DNA from 2 places in the Tumebacillus lipolyticus genome. Region 1 is predicted to be linked to the other one. Evidence: a T-box and tRNA genes for the amino acid it is inferred to sense, from the RefSeq annotation. Region 1 holds a T-box; the other holds one or more tRNA genes.
What was found. The T-box of region 1 lies ahead of argS (arginine--tRNA ligase). A T-box ahead of a tRNA ligase gene usually reads a tRNA of that ligase, here a tRNA-Arg.
Positions count from the first base shown of each region.

Region 2: it has a tRNA-Arg gene. The T-box ahead of argS (arginine--tRNA ligase) is inferred to sense a tRNA for this amino acid. The anticodon was not compared.

Region 1 is NZ_JBHUIO010000005.1:308,680-317,809, reverse strand. Features, by position in the region: gene ACFSOY_RS06795 (DUF4097 family beta strand repeat-containing protein) at 1-459, shown strand, start outside; gene ACFSOY_RS06790 (hypothetical protein) at 602-886, shown strand; gene ACFSOY_RS06785 (DUF6154 family protein) at 1,063-1,329, shown strand; gene ACFSOY_RS06780 (cation diffusion facilitator family transporter) at 1,452-2,348, shown strand; gene murC (UDP-N-acetylmuramate--L-alanine ligase) at 2,489-3,853, shown strand; gene ACFSOY_RS06770 (fumarate hydratase) at 4,002-5,537, shown strand; gene ACFSOY_RS06765 (YkvA family protein) at 5,576-5,815, shown strand; T-box leader at 5,856-6,082, shown strand; gene argS (arginine--tRNA ligase) at 6,144-7,859, shown strand; gene ACFSOY_RS06755 (ATP-binding protein) at 8,014-9,130, shown strand, end outside.
Region 2 is NZ_JBHUIO010000011.1:434,131-443,260, reverse strand. Features, by position in the region: gene ACFSOY_RS18410 (hypothetical protein) at 1-457, opposite strand, end outside; gene ACFSOY_RS18405 (hypothetical protein) at 539-826, opposite strand; gene ACFSOY_RS18400 (hypothetical protein) at 990-1,259, opposite strand; gene ACFSOY_RS18395 (uracil-DNA glycosylase) at 1,392-2,093, shown strand; gene ACFSOY_RS18390 (LTA synthase family protein) at 2,176-4,122, shown strand; gene ACFSOY_RS18385 (EAL domain-containing protein) at 4,321-6,747, shown strand; tRNA gene ACFSOY_RS18380 (tRNA-Arg) at 6,919-6,993, opposite strand; gene thiD (bifunctional hydroxymethylpyrimidine kinase/phosphomethylpyrimidine kinase) at 7,130-7,933, shown strand; gene comER (late competence protein ComER) at 7,971-8,801, opposite strand; gene ACFSOY_RS18365 (YetF domain-containing protein) at 8,932-9,123, shown strand.

The DNA of each region.
Region 1 (9,130 bases):
ATCCAAGGGAAGTCGCTCAAATTCAGAACATCATCTGGCGATATGCAGCTGCAAAACCTGATCGGCAGGCTGTATGCGGAAACTTCCTCCGGCCAGGTCGGACTGCGCAAGTGGACGGGGGAGTCGCTGGAGGCGGAGAGTAGCTCTGGCGATCTGCTGATGAGCGATCTGACTGGGAAGGTAAAAGCGAACTCTACATCCGGTGAGCTTCGCATCGGGATGAGCGCCTTGCAGGAGAATATCGACCTTTCGACATCTTCTGGGAATGTTGAGGTGCGACTGCCGAGCAATTCGTACATGAAACTCAATTTCCGCAGTTCTTCTGGCGAGGCGAACGTGGAGTTTCCGATGCAGATCTCCCGTCAGGAAAAAGGTTCGTTCATCGCGGAGATCGGCACGGGTGGACCGTCCGTCCGAGTGGATACGTCGAGCGGCGACCTGCGGGTGATCCAAGACTGAGGAAGAGCGGTCGCAGAGGGGGAAATCCTTTTGCAGACCGCCTTTTTTATTGAAATCGGTCGGTCGGTGATGGCGAAAAGTCTGAAAATTGAGTATAATGGAGACAAGAAACTTCTATCACAAAGACGGGGAGGCGACGTTGATGATGGAGCTCAATGGTAAACGAAACAAAGTTGACTGCGAGAGGCCGATCCATGTGTCGAGTGAAGATGTGAAGAAAGCGCTGTTGAGCCGAGCGATCGAAGCGAGGATTCCGGTGCTGCGGCTCGAACTTGATTACGAGCTGATGTCCTTGCACGATGCGATCGTCTCTGGAAATGCGGTGGAGCGAGAGCGCGTGAAAAGCCGCTTGCAGGATCTGCGGCAAGAGATGTTGATGTATGAGATGTTTTCGCAAAAACATGCAGGAGGTACTGTGCAGAAGTGATCGAGCTGACAACTGAAAGTTACCCGCAGAGGCGGTAGAGCAGATTCCAGCAAGGGAAGCGCGGAAGCTCTATCGCCTTTTGTGTGAGCAGCTTTTGGGAGACAGATACAAATGAATTCCATCGCGGTGGGAAACAATAGATCGGGCAAAGTTTACGCGGAAGGGGTGCGGAGCGGATGACGATGAAACTGGTGAACCAACTCTATCACCATTACAAAGACCAACTGGTTGGCGATGAAGAAGATGCGGCGATCATCGTCTCTGGAATATTAGAGAGCTTGGCAAAGGACGATCTGCTGGCGATGATTCAGGAGCTGGAGCGCGAAGAGCTGTATGAGATGCTCGGGCGGTATATGGTCGATCAACTGCGCGAGATGATGACCCAAGAGGGGGTCGGAAAGCATGATGGCTGGCCAGCTTCAGAGGAGGGCGACCTCCATTGAGAGTTGGAGGACGAAAGCCCCGCGAGATTGTTGCCCGCACCCAAAAACGTTTCTGTAGACTAAAACGAGGTGCGGAGAGTACCATCTTACATGCAGAGTCTTTTGAGATGGGAGCGGGGACGATGGATGACAAACTAGACAAGATGAAACAGGGAGAACGTGGTGCATGGATCAGCATCATCGCCTATCTGATCCTGTCCATTTTAAAGCTGGTTGTTGGCTACGCATCCGATTCGAAAGCGCTGTTTGCCGATGGTCTGAACAACTCGACAGACATCGTCGCCTCTGTCGCCGTCCTGATCGGTCTGCGCATCGCGCGGAAACCGGCAGACGATGATCACAAATATGGCCACTACCGAGCGGAGACGGTCGCTACCTTTATCGCTGCGCTGATCATGGCGGGCGTCAGCATCAACGTGCTGTGGGATGCGGTGCAGAGCATGATCGACCGCAACTTTGTCGTACCCGATCCGATCTCGATGTGGGTTGCGCTGTTTTCGGCAGGCGTGATGCTGATCGTCGGAACGTATAACGGGCGCTTGGGCAAGCGGATCAACTCGCAGGCGGTGTTGGCTGCAGCGGCAGATAACCGCTCTGACGCGTTCGTTTCGATCGGTGCGTTTGTCGGCATCTTGGGCGCGCAGTTTGGCTGGCACTGGCTCGATCCGATCGCAGCTGTCCTCGTCGGCCTGATCATCTTGAAGACCGCCTACCAGATCTTTCGAGAAGCGGTGCATGCGCTGACCGATGGGTTTGATGAAGCACATCTGAAAGTGTTGGAAGATATGATATTAGGTGTGCCGCAGGTGCACTCGATCGTCGATATCAAGGCGCGCACCTATGGCAGCAACGTATATGTCGATGCGGTGATCGGCGTCGATGAGCGGTTGACGGTCGGCGAATCGCACGATATCACCGAGCAGATCGAAAAGCTGCTGTTCGACAAGGAAAAGATCGAATATGTGCACATCCACGTTGAACCGGTGGATGTTTCTACAGAAAAGAAGGGACACCGCTAGGGCGTCCCTTTTTGATCGCGGGAGACACATGAATGTAATAAATCAACAATTGCATTTTCTTGCTCTTTTGCCCATACTAAGACTGTTGTCCCCATCAAGATGCTTTTGGCGTTTGGGAGAGAATACTGGGAGGTACGTCCATGCAGAAAATCCACTTCGTGGGAATCAAAGGCTCAGGCATAAGTGCGCTCGCGCAAGTGTTCGCACGCATGGGCTGCGAGGTGACCGGTTCGGACACGGACGCGGTATTTTTTACAGATGAACTGTTGCACCAAGCTGGCATCACACAGATCACTGGTCCGTCTGTCGAGAACGTGCAACATGCTGATATCGTCTGCCATTCTCCGGCGTACGGAGATGATCATATCGAGATTCAAAAAGCGAAAGAGCTCGGAATCGAAGTGTTGACCTATCCGCAGATGCTCGGTCGTCTGATGGAAGGCCACAACGAAGCTGCGATCACCGTCTCCGGCACGCACGGGAAGACGACGACCACTTCGATGATCGCCAACATGCTCCTTCAGGCAAAGCATGATCCGCTCGCCATCATCGGGAGCAAAAACTATAACATCGGCTCCAACGCTCGTTTCGGGCACGGGTTTATGGTGGCAGAAGCGTGCGAGTATCGCCGCAGCTTCCTCAATTACAACCCGAAGATCGCCATCGTCAACAACATCGACTTCGACCACCCCGACTATTTCTCCGGGATCGACGATGTGTTTGAGGCGTTTCAGACGTTTGTGGACAAAGTTCCCTCTGACGGAGTCTTGATCACTTGGGGGGATCAGGAGCTTTGCAGGAAGCTCTCCTCCAAGGGTAAGGTGCTCTATTTCGGCTTAAACGATACGAACGATATTTGGGCGACCGATGTTGCCGAACACAGGGGGCTGTTGTCCTTCAACGTCTGGGAGCGCGATCGGCTGCTCGGCAGGCTGGAAGTGCGAGCGATCGGCGAGCACAACGTGCTGAACGTGCTGGCGGTCATCGCCCTTTCGCGAATCTTGCAGATTCCGTTTGAAGCGGTGCGAGCTTCGTTCGCAGAATTTGGAGGAGTCTATCGTCGATTCGACTACCTCGGACAGGTGGAGCAACTGGCGATCTACGATGATTACGCACACCATCCGAGCGAGATCGAAGCGACCTTGCGGGCGGTGCAGCGCTCCTTCCCGGAGGATCATCTGCTCACCGTCTTTCAACCGCACACCATCTCGCGGACGATGGCGTTTCTCGACGAGTTTGCCGACGCGCTGACGCTGTCAGATGAAGTGATGCTGGTCAAAGTGTACCAGTCTGCTCGCGAGAAGAGCGACCGGGCGGAAGAGCTGACCAACCTGCTCGCCGAAAAGATTGCGGAGCGCGGGAAGACGGTGCACCTGGTCAACACGCTGGAGGAAGGTACCGAGTGGATTTTGCAACAGCGCGCGGGCAGCACAGGCTTGGTGCTGACGATGGGCGCAGGCGACATCCGCGGGATCGGGGAACGGCTGATCTCTGTGCACGCATAAGCATGTTCTGGACCGAGGGGAACCTCGGTCTTTTTTGTATCGGTCTGCTGGTAAATTGCAAGATCGAGGGAACTTTTCTATAATGAAGATGTTTGGATACACTTGCGGAGTTTACTGGAAAATGCCTGACAAAGGGGACTAGAGATACATGCAACAATTTCAAGCGAGCATGCTCAAACTGATCATCGAAACATCGACCAACCTGCCGTCCGATGTCCGCAAAGCGGTGATGAAGGCGCGCCTGGAAGAGGAGATGGGCAACCGTTCCTCCCTCGCGCTGGACACGATCGCAGAAAACATCGTGATGGCGCAGGAAGAAGAAGCGCCGATCTGCCAAGACACCGGCATGCCGACCTTCCACCTGCACGTCCCGGTTGGCGCGAACCAGATCGTGATGAAAAAGCAGATCTATGCGGCGATCGAGGAAGCGACCAAGATGGGGAAACTGCGCCCGAACTCGGTCGATTCACTGACCGGCGTAAACTCGGGCAACAACTTAGGCCCGGGCACCCCGGTGATCCACTTCGAGCAATGGGAACGAGATGATATTGAAGTGCAGCTGATCTTGAAGGGCGGCGGCTGTGAGAACAAAAACATTCAGTACGCCCTGCCGACAGAGCTGGACGGGTTGGGCAAAGCGGGCCGCGACCTCGACGGGATCCGCAAGTGCATTCTGCATGCGGTCTATCAGGCACAAGGTCAAGGCTGTTCCGCCGGGTTTATCGGCGTCGGCATCGGCGGCGATCGCACCTCCGGCTACACGCTGGCGAAAGACCAACTGTTCCGCCGCACCGATGATGTCAACCCGATTCCGGAGCTCGCCAAGCTGGAAGAGTATGTGATGGAGACTGCCAACCAGCTGGGCGTCGGCACGATGGGGTTTGGCGGCAAAGTGTCCTTGCTCGGCTGTAAGATCGGCGTGATGAACCGTCTCCCCGCCTCGTTCTACGTGTCTGTCGCCTACAACTGCTGGGCGTTCCGTCGCCTCGGCGTGGTGCTCGATGCGAGCTCGGGCGAGATCAGAGAGTGGCAGTTCCAAGAGTCGGTCGAAGCGTTCGACCTGACCAAAAATGCGGGTGAAACTGACAGCGACGACACCCGCACGGTCGTGCTGCAAGCGCCGATCAGCGAGGAGCAGGTGCGCGATCTGAAGGTGGGCGACGTGGTGATCATCAACGGCGAGATGCACACTGGCCGCGATGCGTTCCACAAATATATGATCGAGCCGGAGCACACCTCCCCGGTCGATCTGAGCGGCGGCGTGATCTACCACTGCGGTCCGGTCATGCTCAAAGATCAACAGGGCGAATGGCATGTCAAAGCGGCCGGCCCGACCACCTCGTCCCGCGAAGAGCCGTATCAGGCGGACATCATCAAGAAGTTTGGCCTGCGCGCGGTGATCGGGAAGGGCGGCATGGGACCGAAGACGCTCAAAGGCTTGCAGGAGCACGGTGCGGTCTACCTGAACGCGATCGGCGGAGCAGCCCAATATTATGCGCGCTGCGTGAAAAAGGTGAACGGTGTCGACTTCCTGGAGTTTGGGATTCCAGAGGCGATGTGGCACCTGCAGGTCGAAGGCTTTGCGGCGATCGTCACGATGGATGCGCACGGCAACTCCTTGCATGCTGACATCGATAACCAATCGCTGCGCAAGCTCTCCGACTTTGCGGAGAAAGTGTTTTAAGTCGAGGGTGAAGATTGATGGGAGAGGGTGCGGCACAGATGAGAGGACCTGGATTTTTTGAAAATGTGGTCGGAATGTTTAAGGACAAGCAAACTCCGGTGCGAGACAAACTGTTGATCGCAGGTGGGGTCGTCTACATCATCTCGCCGATCGATCTGATCCCCGATTTTCTGCTCCTCGTGGGATATGTGGATGACTTCGCCTGCTTGATCGGCACGGTCACCCTGTTTTACAAAACGTACAACCGCTATGTGCGCCGCACTCGCATCGTCGGCTGAGTTGCCGAATCGATCGCTTGGCGCTATAATAGGGACTAAGAAAATGTCAGCGATGAGGAGAGTATCCGCTTGTGGAACTTCAGCGAGTCAGGGAGGGTGGAAGCCTGACAGGGAAGCATGTGGAGAAGCGCACCTCGGAGACGCCGCCTGAACCTTTTGCGTAGGGCGTGCCGGTTCTGCCCGTTACAGCAGATACAGAAGTTGGCTCATCAGCAATGCATGGGCAACAAGAGTGGTACCGCGGGAGCAACAGCTCTCGTCTCTTTACACAGAGACGAGAGCTTTTTTCATTTGAAACTACTATTCTGGTAAAAGGTGAGTGGCTCGTATGATCTACAAAGACAAGATTGCAGCAACGATCGCCCAGGTGGTCGACCTCGAAGTGGAGGCGGTACAGCGGATCCTGGAGACGCCAAAAGATCTGAAGATGGGCGACTTGGCGTTCCCGTGCTTCCAGCTGGCGAAGACGATGCGCAAAGCGCCGCCGATGATCGCAAGCGAAGTTGCCGAGCGACTGACTCCCGCCCTGCAAGCGGCAGGCGTTCCGGTGGGCAGCGTGCAGGTGGTCGGCGCGTACATCAACTTATTCCTCGATCAGCAGGCGGTGGCCAAAGATGTGATCGCGACCATCTTGACCGAAAAGGCGGGCTATGGATCGGCAGACATCGGCGGCGGAGCGCATGTGACGATCGACCTGTCCTCCCCGAACATCGCCAAGCCGTTTTCGATGGGCCATCTGCGCTCGACCGTCATCGGCAACGCGCAGGCCAACCTGTTGGCGAAGATCGGGTACCAGCCGGTGCGGATCAACCACCTCGGCGACTGGGGAACCCAGTTTGGCAAGCTGATCGTCGCCTACAAGAAGTGGGGCAGCGAAGCGGCCGTTCAACAAAACCCGATTCCGGAGCTGCTCAAGCTGTACGTGCAGTTCCACGATGAAGCGAAAGCAGACCCGTCGCTCGAAGATCAAGGCCGCGAGTGGTTTAAAAAGCTGGAGGATGGCGATCAAGAGGCGCAGCAGCTCTGGCAATGGTTCCGCGACGAGTCGCTGAAGGAGTTTAACAAAACGTACGCGCTGATGGGCATCAAGTTCGACTCCCTGCATGGCGAGGCTTTTTACAACGACAAGATGGATCGCGTCGTGAACGAGCTGGAAGCGAAAGGCCTGCTCGTCGAGGATGAGGGCGCGATGGTCGTCAAACTGGATGAGTACGACATGCCGCCTTGCCTGATCAAAAAATCGGACGGTGCAACCCTGTACGCAACGCGCGATCTGGCGGCCGCCCTCTATCGTCAGGACACCTACCAGTTTGCCAAGGCGCTCTATGTGGTCGGCAACGAGCAGCGCCTGCACTTCCGCCAGGTGTTCAAAGTGTTGGAGAAGATGGGATACGGATGGGCGGCAGAGATGCATCACATCCCGTTTGGGATGATGCTCAAAGATGGCAAGAAGATGTCCACCCGCAAAGGCAAGGTCATCCTGCTCGACGAAGTGCTGCAAGCGGCGATCGCCGATGTGAAAAAGGTCATCGCCGAGAAGAACCCCAATCTGGCAAACAAAGACCAGGTGGCCGAACAGGTCGGCGTCGGTGCGATCATCTTCCACGACCTGAAAAACTACCGGATGAACGATATCAACTTCTCGTGGGAAGAGATGCTGACTTTCGAAGGCGAGACAGGGCCTTATGTGCAATACACGCATGCGCGCGCCAACTCGATCCTGCGCAAAGCGGGCTATGTGGAGTCGAGCGATGTGGTGTTGCCGGCAGGGGCGCTCGAAGGGGCGGAAGCGTGGGCGGTGGTTACGCTGTTGCTCAACTTCCCGAACGTGATCAAGCGCGCAGGGGAGGAGTTCGATCCGTCTGCGCTCGGCAAGTGGATCATCGATCTCGCCCAAGCGTTTAACAAGTTCTACGCGAACGTGCGGGTGTTGGCTGAAGAGGAAGCGGTGAAAAATGCTCGTCTGCAGCTGGTGGCAGCCACGGCAACTGTGCTCCACGAGGGGCTGCGTCTGCTCGGGCTGGAAGCTCCTGCTGAGATGTAAGAAGTAAATTTCAATAAGGTTTCCGTAGATCTATTCTTAACCATCACCAGTTTTGTTCACTCATTGTGTACAAAATTTAGAATTACAGAGGAGTTCACCCAAAATATGCCGAATCTCTTTAAGCAGGAGAGGACCTGCTTCAGGGAGGGATTCGATGGATCTGCATATATCCGGTCTGCAATGGGTGATGGTAGCAATGTGCCTGATGACTGCGGCATACTATATTGATCGAACCAGACGTCTAGCCGCACAGGAAACGGCTCAGCGAGCAGGAGCGCTCCTCCACGCCCGCTATCGCTATGTGATCGAAGCAGATCCTCGAGCGATTTTGCTGTTTCAGCCCGACTTTACCTTGCTGGAGATCAATCAAAAGGGACGGGAATGGATCAAGAGCTCACAGAGCGAGCTGCAAGGCCAGAGCGCGCTCGATGTGCTGTCCCGCCTGCAGGTGGAGAACCCGCAGGAATTGCTCGATCAGATCTTGGCGCGCGGTGCGATCGAACTGAAAGTTGGCGAGCGCATCCTCAGCGATTTTGAATGGTCCGATCTGTATGACGAAAAGGGTGGTCGCGTCGGAGGTGTCCTCTGCTTTCGCGATGTGACAGAGGAGAAGAAGTTCCAGCGCGAGATCATCCAATCGGAAAAATTGGCGGTCGTCGGCCAACTGGCGGCGGCGACCGCTCATGAGATTCGCAATCCGCTGACCTCGATCAAGGGGTTTCTCCAGCTGTTGGAGCACCGCTTGAAGACGATGGAGCAGGAGAGCGAGATAAAGGAGTACACGCGGATCATGGTCGAAGAGGTGGATCGGATGGAGAAGATCATTCGCGATTTTCTGCTGATGACCAAGCCGAGCGATGTGATTCGCGAGCAGGCTTGTCTGAACTCGGTGATCGAGCGGGTGTTGGTGCTCGTGCAAAACCAGGCGATCCTGCGCAACATTCAGGTGGTCACCGATCTGACCAAGCTGTCGCACGTTTTGATGCACAAAGAGGCGATCCAGCAGGTGGTGCTCAACCTGATGCAAAACGCGCTGGAAGCGATGAACGTAGGCGGAACGCTGACCGTGCAGACAAAAGAGGAGGACAAGCATGTCGTCCTGCTGGTGATCGACACGGGGATCGGCATGACAGACGAGGAGCTGCAGAACCTCGGCAGCCCGTTCTACTCGACCAAGACGGAGGGGACGGGGCTCGGTCTGACCGTCTCTTCGAAGATCATCAGGGAGCATCGCGGGCAGATCGATGTCCAATCGAAAAAAGGGGTAGGGA
Region 2 (9,130 bases), on a different contig from region 1:
TGTCGAAACCGCGGATGCACTGATAGACATTCCCGGTGCGAACGGGCATCGGGCCGATGTCGAGGTAGCCGGTCAGCACCCCCTGATGCCAGGCGGGCACGATCGGAAAGGCGGGGCTGGAAGCATCGAGCGGTACGATGGGCGCATCGACGACCATGCCGGGCGTGCGAATTCGCACGGCGCGCCTGATCACATCCTGCACGCTTCTGACCGAGTCGGGCGAAAGGTCGGGGGAAACTTCAACAAAATGCACCAGGCGCAGCGGGCTGTACTCGTGCATGCCTGGCACCGAATCGAGAATCTGCTTGTGCCGGGCGAGCAGCAGGGGCCCTCCCTTCGGGTCGTAGCCGCGAATCAGCACATACATGCCGGCCAGCATCATCGGCGCAGGGCCGATCGAAACAAAACGGACTGGGCGATGATCCGCCCAGCCCTCTTGCCATGTGATCGTGCTCAACGATCTGTCACCTCCCGTCTAGCGTTGGGCTGCTATCAGCCTATGCGTGAGACGAGCGGAAGGTGATGATCACACTTTTGCTTACAGGTTTGCACTGCCATACAGGATGGCGGCGACGATCGCACCGATCAAGATCGCCAGCAAGAAGAACAGCGCAGCGAGCACGATGATGATGATCCCTTGTACTTTTGCTCCGCGCGCGATCGACAGCGCGCCGAAGACGATCGCCAGCGGTGCGAAGATGAAGGGCAGGAAGAACAGCGTCAGCACTGTGAAGACCCAGCCGAGGACGAGAAAGACGGTCGCGTCTTTTTTCGGCTGTTGCTGATGTTGCGGTTGTTGACCTTCCTTTTGCAGTTGTACTTCCAAAGGAAGCACCTCCTTTTCATGATGTACCAGTTATCGAATGGATAGATTCCGCTCACAAGTATATCAAATAGAGCTAATTCTTGGAAGCGATTTGGTTTTAAAACTCAAAAAACTATTTTTACGAACAAAACGGCTGCAAGGAGATCGCTTGCAGCCGTTCGGGTCAGGGCGCTGTCGGCAAGTTCATGAAAAAGGAGATCGCGAGGACGGTGACGACCACATAGAGCAGCAGCAGCAGGGCGGAGAGCACGATGATCCAAATGCCGTTCGCCTTGGCACCGCGCTTGATCGCGAAAGCTCCCATGATGATCGCTGCCGGGCCGAACAGAAAGGGCAAGGTAAACAGTGCGATCACCGTAAATACCCAGCCTAAGATGACGAAGATCTTCGGGTCTTTGCGCTGCTCGTTGAGGCTGGGCAGGCGTTCTTCCACAGCAGATCACCCCCACATCGAGTCGTTTCTGTAGTCTATGCGGGAGGGTGCTGTCCTACGCTGGCAGTTTGTTACCAGCGCGATCCTGTACCGGGGAGATGCTCGATTCGCAAGCAAAAGGAGTGAGGGATTTTGAAAAGTTTGGACGAGTTGCAGGCGCGTATCATCTCCTGCGAGGCCTGTCCGCGCCTGCGAGCTTGGTGTCAGGAAGTCGCGCAGGTGAAGAAGGCGAAATACAAGGAGGATACCTACTGGGGTCGCCCCGTGCCAGGCTTCGGCGATCCGAACGCCCGCCTGATCATCTTGGGGCTCGCTCCCGGTGCCCACGGGGCCAACCGCACCGGGCGGGTGTTCACAGGCGATGAATCGGGCAGATGGCTCTATGGCGCACTGCATCGCTTCGGCTTTGCTGATCGACCGGATGCGACCGGGGCGACCGATGGGCTGGTGCTGAACGACGCCTACATCAACAATCTCGTGCGCTGCGCACCGCCGCAAAACAAGCCGACCGCAGGGGAGATCGCAACTTGCCGGCCCTATTTTGTCGAGGAGCTCCGGCTGTTGACCGAGCGACGGGTCGTGTTGGCGCTCGGCAAGATCGCTTTTGACGGGTACAAAAAGTTTCTGCGCGAAGAGGGGTATGACGTCTCTGGCCTGCACTTTGCACACGGCGCTGTCTACACGTTCGCAGATGGGAGAGCCGCATTGCTCGCCTCCTATCATCCGAGCCAGCAGAACACGTTTACCGGAAAGCTGACCCAGGAGATGTGGGATGCGGTCTTCCAGACGGCGAGAGAATTGATTGGAGAAAAACGGGAGACAATCAAATCATGACCAAAGGAGCCGTTCCGCGTCGGGACGGTTTTCTTGCGCTCGCATGAGCTGGGAGATCTGCACATAAGGATGAGAGAGGGGCTTGGCAGAAGGGGGGCTGGCGATGGGCAAGCTGTACAGGCCGACGTGGCGGCAGGTCAAAAAACTGGCGTACGCCAACCGCGATCTGCTCTTTTTTAACGGGTTTTTGCTGTTCAAGATCACTGTGGTCCATCTGGAGATCGGCGTCGGCATCGGGTCTCCGCTGCGCTGGTTGGCGTCGCTTGCGCTGCTGTTTGTGCTGTCCGGGCTTGTGGTGCTGTTGCCGCGAGCGGGACGGTTTGTCTCGCTGCTCCTCCTCGATCTGCTGCTCACGGTGCTCTTGCTGGCCGACCTGTTCTTCTACCGCAATTATGATCGCATTCTGCCGATCTCGATGCTCCACGAGGCTGGACAGCTGGGCGATGTGCTCGACTCGCTGCTCAGCATCTTTTCGCTTCGCGATCTGCTGTTGTTTGGCGACTTTTTGTTTTTGATCCCCTTTTTGCTGATGGCGGGCAAAGAGCGGCTCGTCGTCAGTGCGCGCTGGCCGTGGGAGCGCCGGCGGCTCTCGCGGGCGATCCTCGTCGGCAGTGCGGCGCTGCTGCTGGTGCAAGGAACGGTGCTCGCCCTGCGCTTTGGCAAAGGGGCGTTTCAGGAGCTGTACACGAACGAGGCTCTGCTGCGGAACATGGGCATCTTAAACTATCATGCGGTCGATCTGTTCAACTACCTGCGCGATCCGAACACGGAGAAGGTGACAGAAGCGGAAGTCAACCTGCTGAAAACTTGGATGGACTTGCACAGAAAGCAACAGCAGCAGGAGCTGTTCGCCGCGGCGAAGGGGAAGAATCTGATCATCGTGCAGATGGAGGCGTTGCAAGGGTTTCTGATCGGCCGCACCGTCAACGGCCAAGAGGTGACGCCCAACCTCAACCGATTGGTCAACGAATCGCTGTATTTTGACAACTACTTCGCCCAAGTCGGGGTGGGCAACACGTCAGACGCCGAATTTATGACGTTCAATTCGCTCTATCCGCTGGAGGGAAGTGCGGTGTATTCGCTAAAAGCGGACAACCACTACCGCTCTTTGCCGACCCTGCTCAAAGAGCAAGGGTACTCTTCCTATGTGTTTCACAGCTACAAGCAAGATTTTTACAACCGCGCCAACATGTACAAAGCGGAGGGGTTCGATAAGTTTTTCTCCCAAAACTACTTTTCCCAGGAGGATATCATCGGCTGGGGGCCCTCCGATCAGGTTGTCTATCGGCAGGCGCTCGATGTGATCAAACGGTCGTCACAGCCGTTCCTTTCCTTTTTCATCACGCTGTCCGGTCACCACACCTACAAGCTGCCAGATGCAAAAAAAGAGTTGGTCATCCCTCCGCACGCCTACAGCGAGCTGTTTACCGACTATCTGCACGCACAGCATTATGCGGATCGCGCGCTCGGCGAGCTGATCGCCAAGCTCAAAGAGCTCGGGATCATGAACAACTCTTTGTTTGTCGTCTATGGAGACCATTTTGCCAACGGGCTCGACAAAAAGGAGATCGGTCGATTTATGGGCACCGACCGAGAGATCGACAACTATCTCTACCACGAACAGAAGCGCGTACCGCTCTGGCTGCGACTGCCGAGCGGATCGCCCGCTGGGGTCAGACATGTCAGCGGCGGTCAGATGGACCTGCTGCCGACCTTGGCCAATCTGCTCGGGTTGGAGAAGGAGAAGATGTTCTATTTCGGTCAAGACCTGCTCAACGTCGGCGCAGGCGACGGGTTCTCCGCCTTTCGCTTTTACACGCAAGCGGGCACGTATGTCACCGACCGGCTGTTCTACATCGCCAGCCAGGACGGTATTTTTGAGCACGGCGCTTGTCATGATCGAAGCGCCGGCGGCGCACTCCTGCCTGTGCAAACCTGTCAGCCCGGCTGGAAGCGAGCCAAATGGGAGTTCCAGATGTCCGACCTGATCTTGCGCAGCGATGCGTTGCCCCAAATCGCCGGAGAATAATCACAGTTCTGCGCTTCAACAAAAGAACGAGCAAAACGCGACAACTTACTCATTTAAAAAGCGGACAATTCATGCTACATTGGTTTTGACAGTTAGTCAGTTTGTTCTTTGTTTAAACGGGGTGTTGCAACAAATGCAAAAACCGATTAAAACGGAGGGCATGAGTGGTCTCGGGGGAGACAGGGGAGAGACAATCGTATGTATGAATTGGTAGGGAGTTACGATCCGGCGATCGTGGTCTTATCCATTTTGATCGCGGTGTTCGCTTCACACATGGCGCTGAGCTTGGGAGGCCGCGTCACCGTAGCCCGCGGGACGGCGCGCAAGTATTGGTTGGTCGGAGGGGCGACTGCGCTCGGGCTGGGCATCTGGTCGATGCACTTCGTCGCGATGCTCGCCTTTCGTCTGCAGGTGGAGGTGACCTACAACCTGTGGGTGGTCATCCTGTCCGTCTTGCCGGCGATCATCGCATCCTTTCTCGCGCTGTATCTGGTCAGCCGACCGACGCTCGTCTTCAGGCAACTGCTCGGCGGCAGTCTGCTGATGGGTGCGGGGATCTCGACGATGCATTACACCGGGATGTTTGCGATGCAGATGGAAGCGCATCTGCAGTATGATCCACTGCTGCTGGCAGCGTCGGTGCTGATCGCGATCGGCGCTTCTTTTGCTGCCTTGGCGATCATCTTCCGCCTGCGAAACGATCAGAACGGCGGACGAGTGGGTGGGCGCAAGATCGTCAGCTCGCTGGTGATGGGCGGTGCGATCTCCGGCATGCATTACACGGGGATGGCGGCTGCCATCTTTTCGCACAGCGATCAGATGATGGAGCACCCTGACAGCATGATGAACAACATGGTCCTCGCCTACCTGCTCGGCGGAGTTACGCTGTTTTTGCTCGGGGTGGTGGTGATCACCACGATGGTGGACAAGCGTCTGGTCAAGCAGCGGGCGCGACTGAATGAGAGCGAGCGCCGGTACCAGTCTTTGTTCGAAAACAATCCGGACGCGATCTTTACGGTCGATCGACGGGGCTTTTTTGTCGAGGCCAATCCGCAGGCGGAGCAGATGCTCGGCTATACGGAAGCGCAGCTGATGCGAATCAACGTGATGACGTTTGTCGTGCCGGAAGATGTGGAGAAGACCAGAGAGCTGTACCACCGCGTGTTGAACGGGGAGTCGCAAAATGCGGAGATCTCGATCATGCACAAAGCGGGACATCGCGCGGAAATCTTGGTCACGCTGGTGCCGAACCTCGTCGAAGAGGAAGTGAACGGCGTCTTTGCGATCGCGCAGGACATCTCGGAGAAGAAGAAGGCGGAGCGCGCGATGTCGCACATGGCCTACCATGACGATCTGACCGGGCTGCCGAACCGCCGCCTGTCGTTCGACCTGCTGAACAAGGCGCTCGAAGAGGTGGGCGGGGAGCACCATCATGTTGCGATCATGCTGCTCGACATCGACCGCTTCAAAAATTTTAACGATTCGCTCAGCCATACGTTTGGCGATCGACTGATCCGCGCGATCGGCAGGCGGCTGACCACCGCATATGGCGACAGCGTGCTGGTCGCGCGCTTTGGCGGCGATGAGTTCACCCTGCTGTTTCCGAAGCTCAGCTCGATCGACGAGGTGAAAGCGCGGGCGCAGGAGGTGTGCGATCTGATCGACCAGCCGCTCGTGTTGGCCGGCCATGAGGTGCATCTGACCGCATCGGTCGGCGTCGCGCTCTATCCGGGTGAGGCGAACGACGCGGTCGGACTGATTCGCAACGCAGACACGGCGATGTACCGCGCCAAAGAGCATGGCAACACGTTCCGCCTGTACGACCCGTCGATGGACACCAAAGCGTATGAGCGCATGGTGTTGGAGACAGACCTGCGCAAGGCGCTGGAGCGGGAGGAATTTGTGCTGTGGTACCAGCCGCAGATCAACCTGGCGACGATGCGGATCAAAGGGGTGGAAGCGCTGGTGCGCTGGAACCATCCGGAGCTGGGATTGGTGCCGCCGAACAAATTCATCCCGCTCGCCGAGGAGACCGGGCTGATCGTTCCGCTCGGCGAATGGGTGTTGCGAACCGCCTGCCAGACCAACAAGCGCTGGCAGGAGCGAGGACTGCAAAAGCTGCGCATGGGCGTCAACCTGTCGATGCGCCAGTTTCGACGGGACGATCTGTCCGATACGGTCGCCAGCGTCCTGGCGGAGACCGGTCTCGATCCGGCCGACTTGGAGCTTGAGATCACCGAGAGCATGACGATGGATCTGGAGCAGTCGCTGCTCACGCTGCAAAAGCTGAAGGGCTTGGGCATTCAGATCGGGATCGACGATTTTGGCACCGGCTACAGCTCGCTGAGCTATTTGAAAAAATTCCCGATCGATCGGCTGAAGATCGACCGTTCGTTCGTCAGCGACATCGGGGCGGATGAGAACGATTCGGCGATCGTCAACACCATCCTGCTGATGGCGCACAGCTTGCACCTGAAGGTCACCGCCGAAGGGGTGGAGACAGAAGCGCAAAAGGAGTACCTGAAATCGCACGGCTGTGATGATGCGCAAGGCTATCTCTTCTCCCGCCCATTGCCGGAAGGGGAGATCGAGCAGCTGTTGCGCGCGGAGCAGGTCGGGGTGTGAATGAGGGGAACAGCGCCGCCCGCGATGCTTGGCGAACCGCTGCGGGCGGCGGTGAAACGATCATGTGAGCAACGATATCTGATGAAAACGTAGATGATCTCCTATGAAAAATAATCGATTGAATCGCACAAAAAAAGCCTCCACAGATGTGGAGGCTTGCTCTTTATAATCTGGCGCACCCGCAGGGGATCGAACCCCGACCTCAGGTTCCGGAGACCTACGTCCTATCCATTGGACCACGGGTGCATCAACAAGTCTGCGAGACAAAATGTTCCGCAGAGGAACAATTGCTATGATACATCATCACCCAGTAAAAAGCAACTGGGAACTTTCCGCAGCTGCTGGTAAAATGGATGGAGCACCGAATGGAGGGGATCAGAGAATGACTGTATCTCGTGCTCTTACAATAGCAGGAAGCGATTCTGGCGGCGGTGCCGGAATCCAGGCAGACTTGAAAACGTTCACTGTGCTCGGCGTCTACGGCATGAGCGCACTCACCGCCATCACCGCGCAAAACACGCTCGGCGTCCACGGCATTTACAACCTGCCGCTGGAAGCGATCGAAAAGCAGATCGATGCGGTGGCGCAGGACATCGGGATCGACGCGGTCAAGACGGGCATGCTGTCCCAAGTGCCGATCATCGAGACGGTCGCGCGCAAGATCAAAGAAAACAACATTCCCAACCTTGTCGTCGACCCGGTGATGGTCGCCAAAGGCGGCGCCCGCCTGCTCGAACAGGATTCGCAGCAAGCGCTGATCCGGCAGCTGCTGCCGCTGGCTACGGTGATCACGCCGAACCTGCCGGAAGCGGAAGTGCTGACCGGCCGCGACATTCGCACCGTCGAAGAGATGCGAGAGGCGGCCAAGCGCATCCACAGTTTTGGCGTCCGCTATGTGGTGGTCAAAGGCGGTCACCTCGAAGGCGATGCGCTCGACGTTCTGTACGATGGCGAGACGTTTGTGCAGTTCGTCTCTCTGCGCCATCAGACCAAGCATACGCACGGCACCGGCTGCACCTTCTCCGCTGCGATCACCGCTGAGCTGGCCAAAGGTCGCTCCGTGCAAGCGGCGGTGGAGACGGCGAAAGAGTTTATCACCTGCGCGATCCGCGAGACGCTGGGGATCGGAAACGGCCACGGGCCGACCAATCACTGGGCGTACGGGCAGCGCGCGCTACAAAAATGAGCATACGCGATGCGGGGTCTGACCGGACCCCGCTTTTTTATCGTTCGCAATCCTGTGGACGCTCGGTGGGCGGCACCCCGTGATGCTTCGCTTTGGAGCGGGTGGTCACCAGCAGCTGATCGAACACCCCGTGCAGCGAAGGGTGCAGCACCTTGATCCCTTCGGCTGTGATTCCCCCAGGCACCGCCACGCGGCGGATGATGTCCTCAAACTCAAACCCTTCCTCCGTCAGCAACTTCCCCGTACCTCGCGCCATCTCTTTGACCAACTCATCGGCCAGATCGCGGGAGATCCCCCCTTGGCGCACCGCCGCCATCGCAAACTCGCGCAACATCACCGCCAGAAAGGCAGGCCCGCAGGAGGAGAGGTCGGAGCAGACGCGCAGGTCCCCCTCTTCGACGATGATCGGCTTGGAGATCCGCTCCAGCCAGCTATCGACAAAGCGGCGCTCCTCGTGTGACATGCGGCTGCCGTGCATCACCAAGCTGACGCCGGAGAGCGCGACCTGCGTGAGCGAGGGGATCACCTTTGACACGCGACAGGGCAGGAGCGCCTCCATCTCGTCGAGCATCACCGCGCTGTTGATCGAAATAAAATAATGCTGTTCCTGCAAGTAGGGCAGCACTTGCTGTATGACACCCATCGCATCGTTTGGCTTCACGCACAAGAAGACGATCGAAGAGCGGGAAACGGTCTCTTCGGGGGTTGCGGCCGTCTCCACCTGCGGATAGCGAGCGGTGAGGTGGGCCAATTTTTCAGGACTTCGGTTGCAGGCGACGATCTGCAGATCCGAAGAGGGCGTTGATTGGAGAAACGAGCGGATCAACATGCTTCCCATACTTCCTGTACCGATAAATCCAATCCGCAAGGCGGTCTCCTCCTTCAAAATGTCTATACTTGAGCATATTCGAACCCATCATCGGCTGATTCCGATGAATTTTTTCGCAGGTTCGTGGCAAGCTAGAAAAAAGTACCGAACAGCGAAAGGATGATGAGCGATGGAGGAAGAACTCGCAAAGCCCATGCATCTCGTCCGGCACGGAAAACTGGTGTATGAGAACTTGATGCGGCTCGGCAAGTCTGAACCGTGGGTGCGCGAAATGCTCTCCCAATTGCAAATCTATGATGTCAGGGATGTCCGATATGCATTGCTCGACCCGATCGGGCGCGTCCATGTGCTCTACGATTGACAGATCT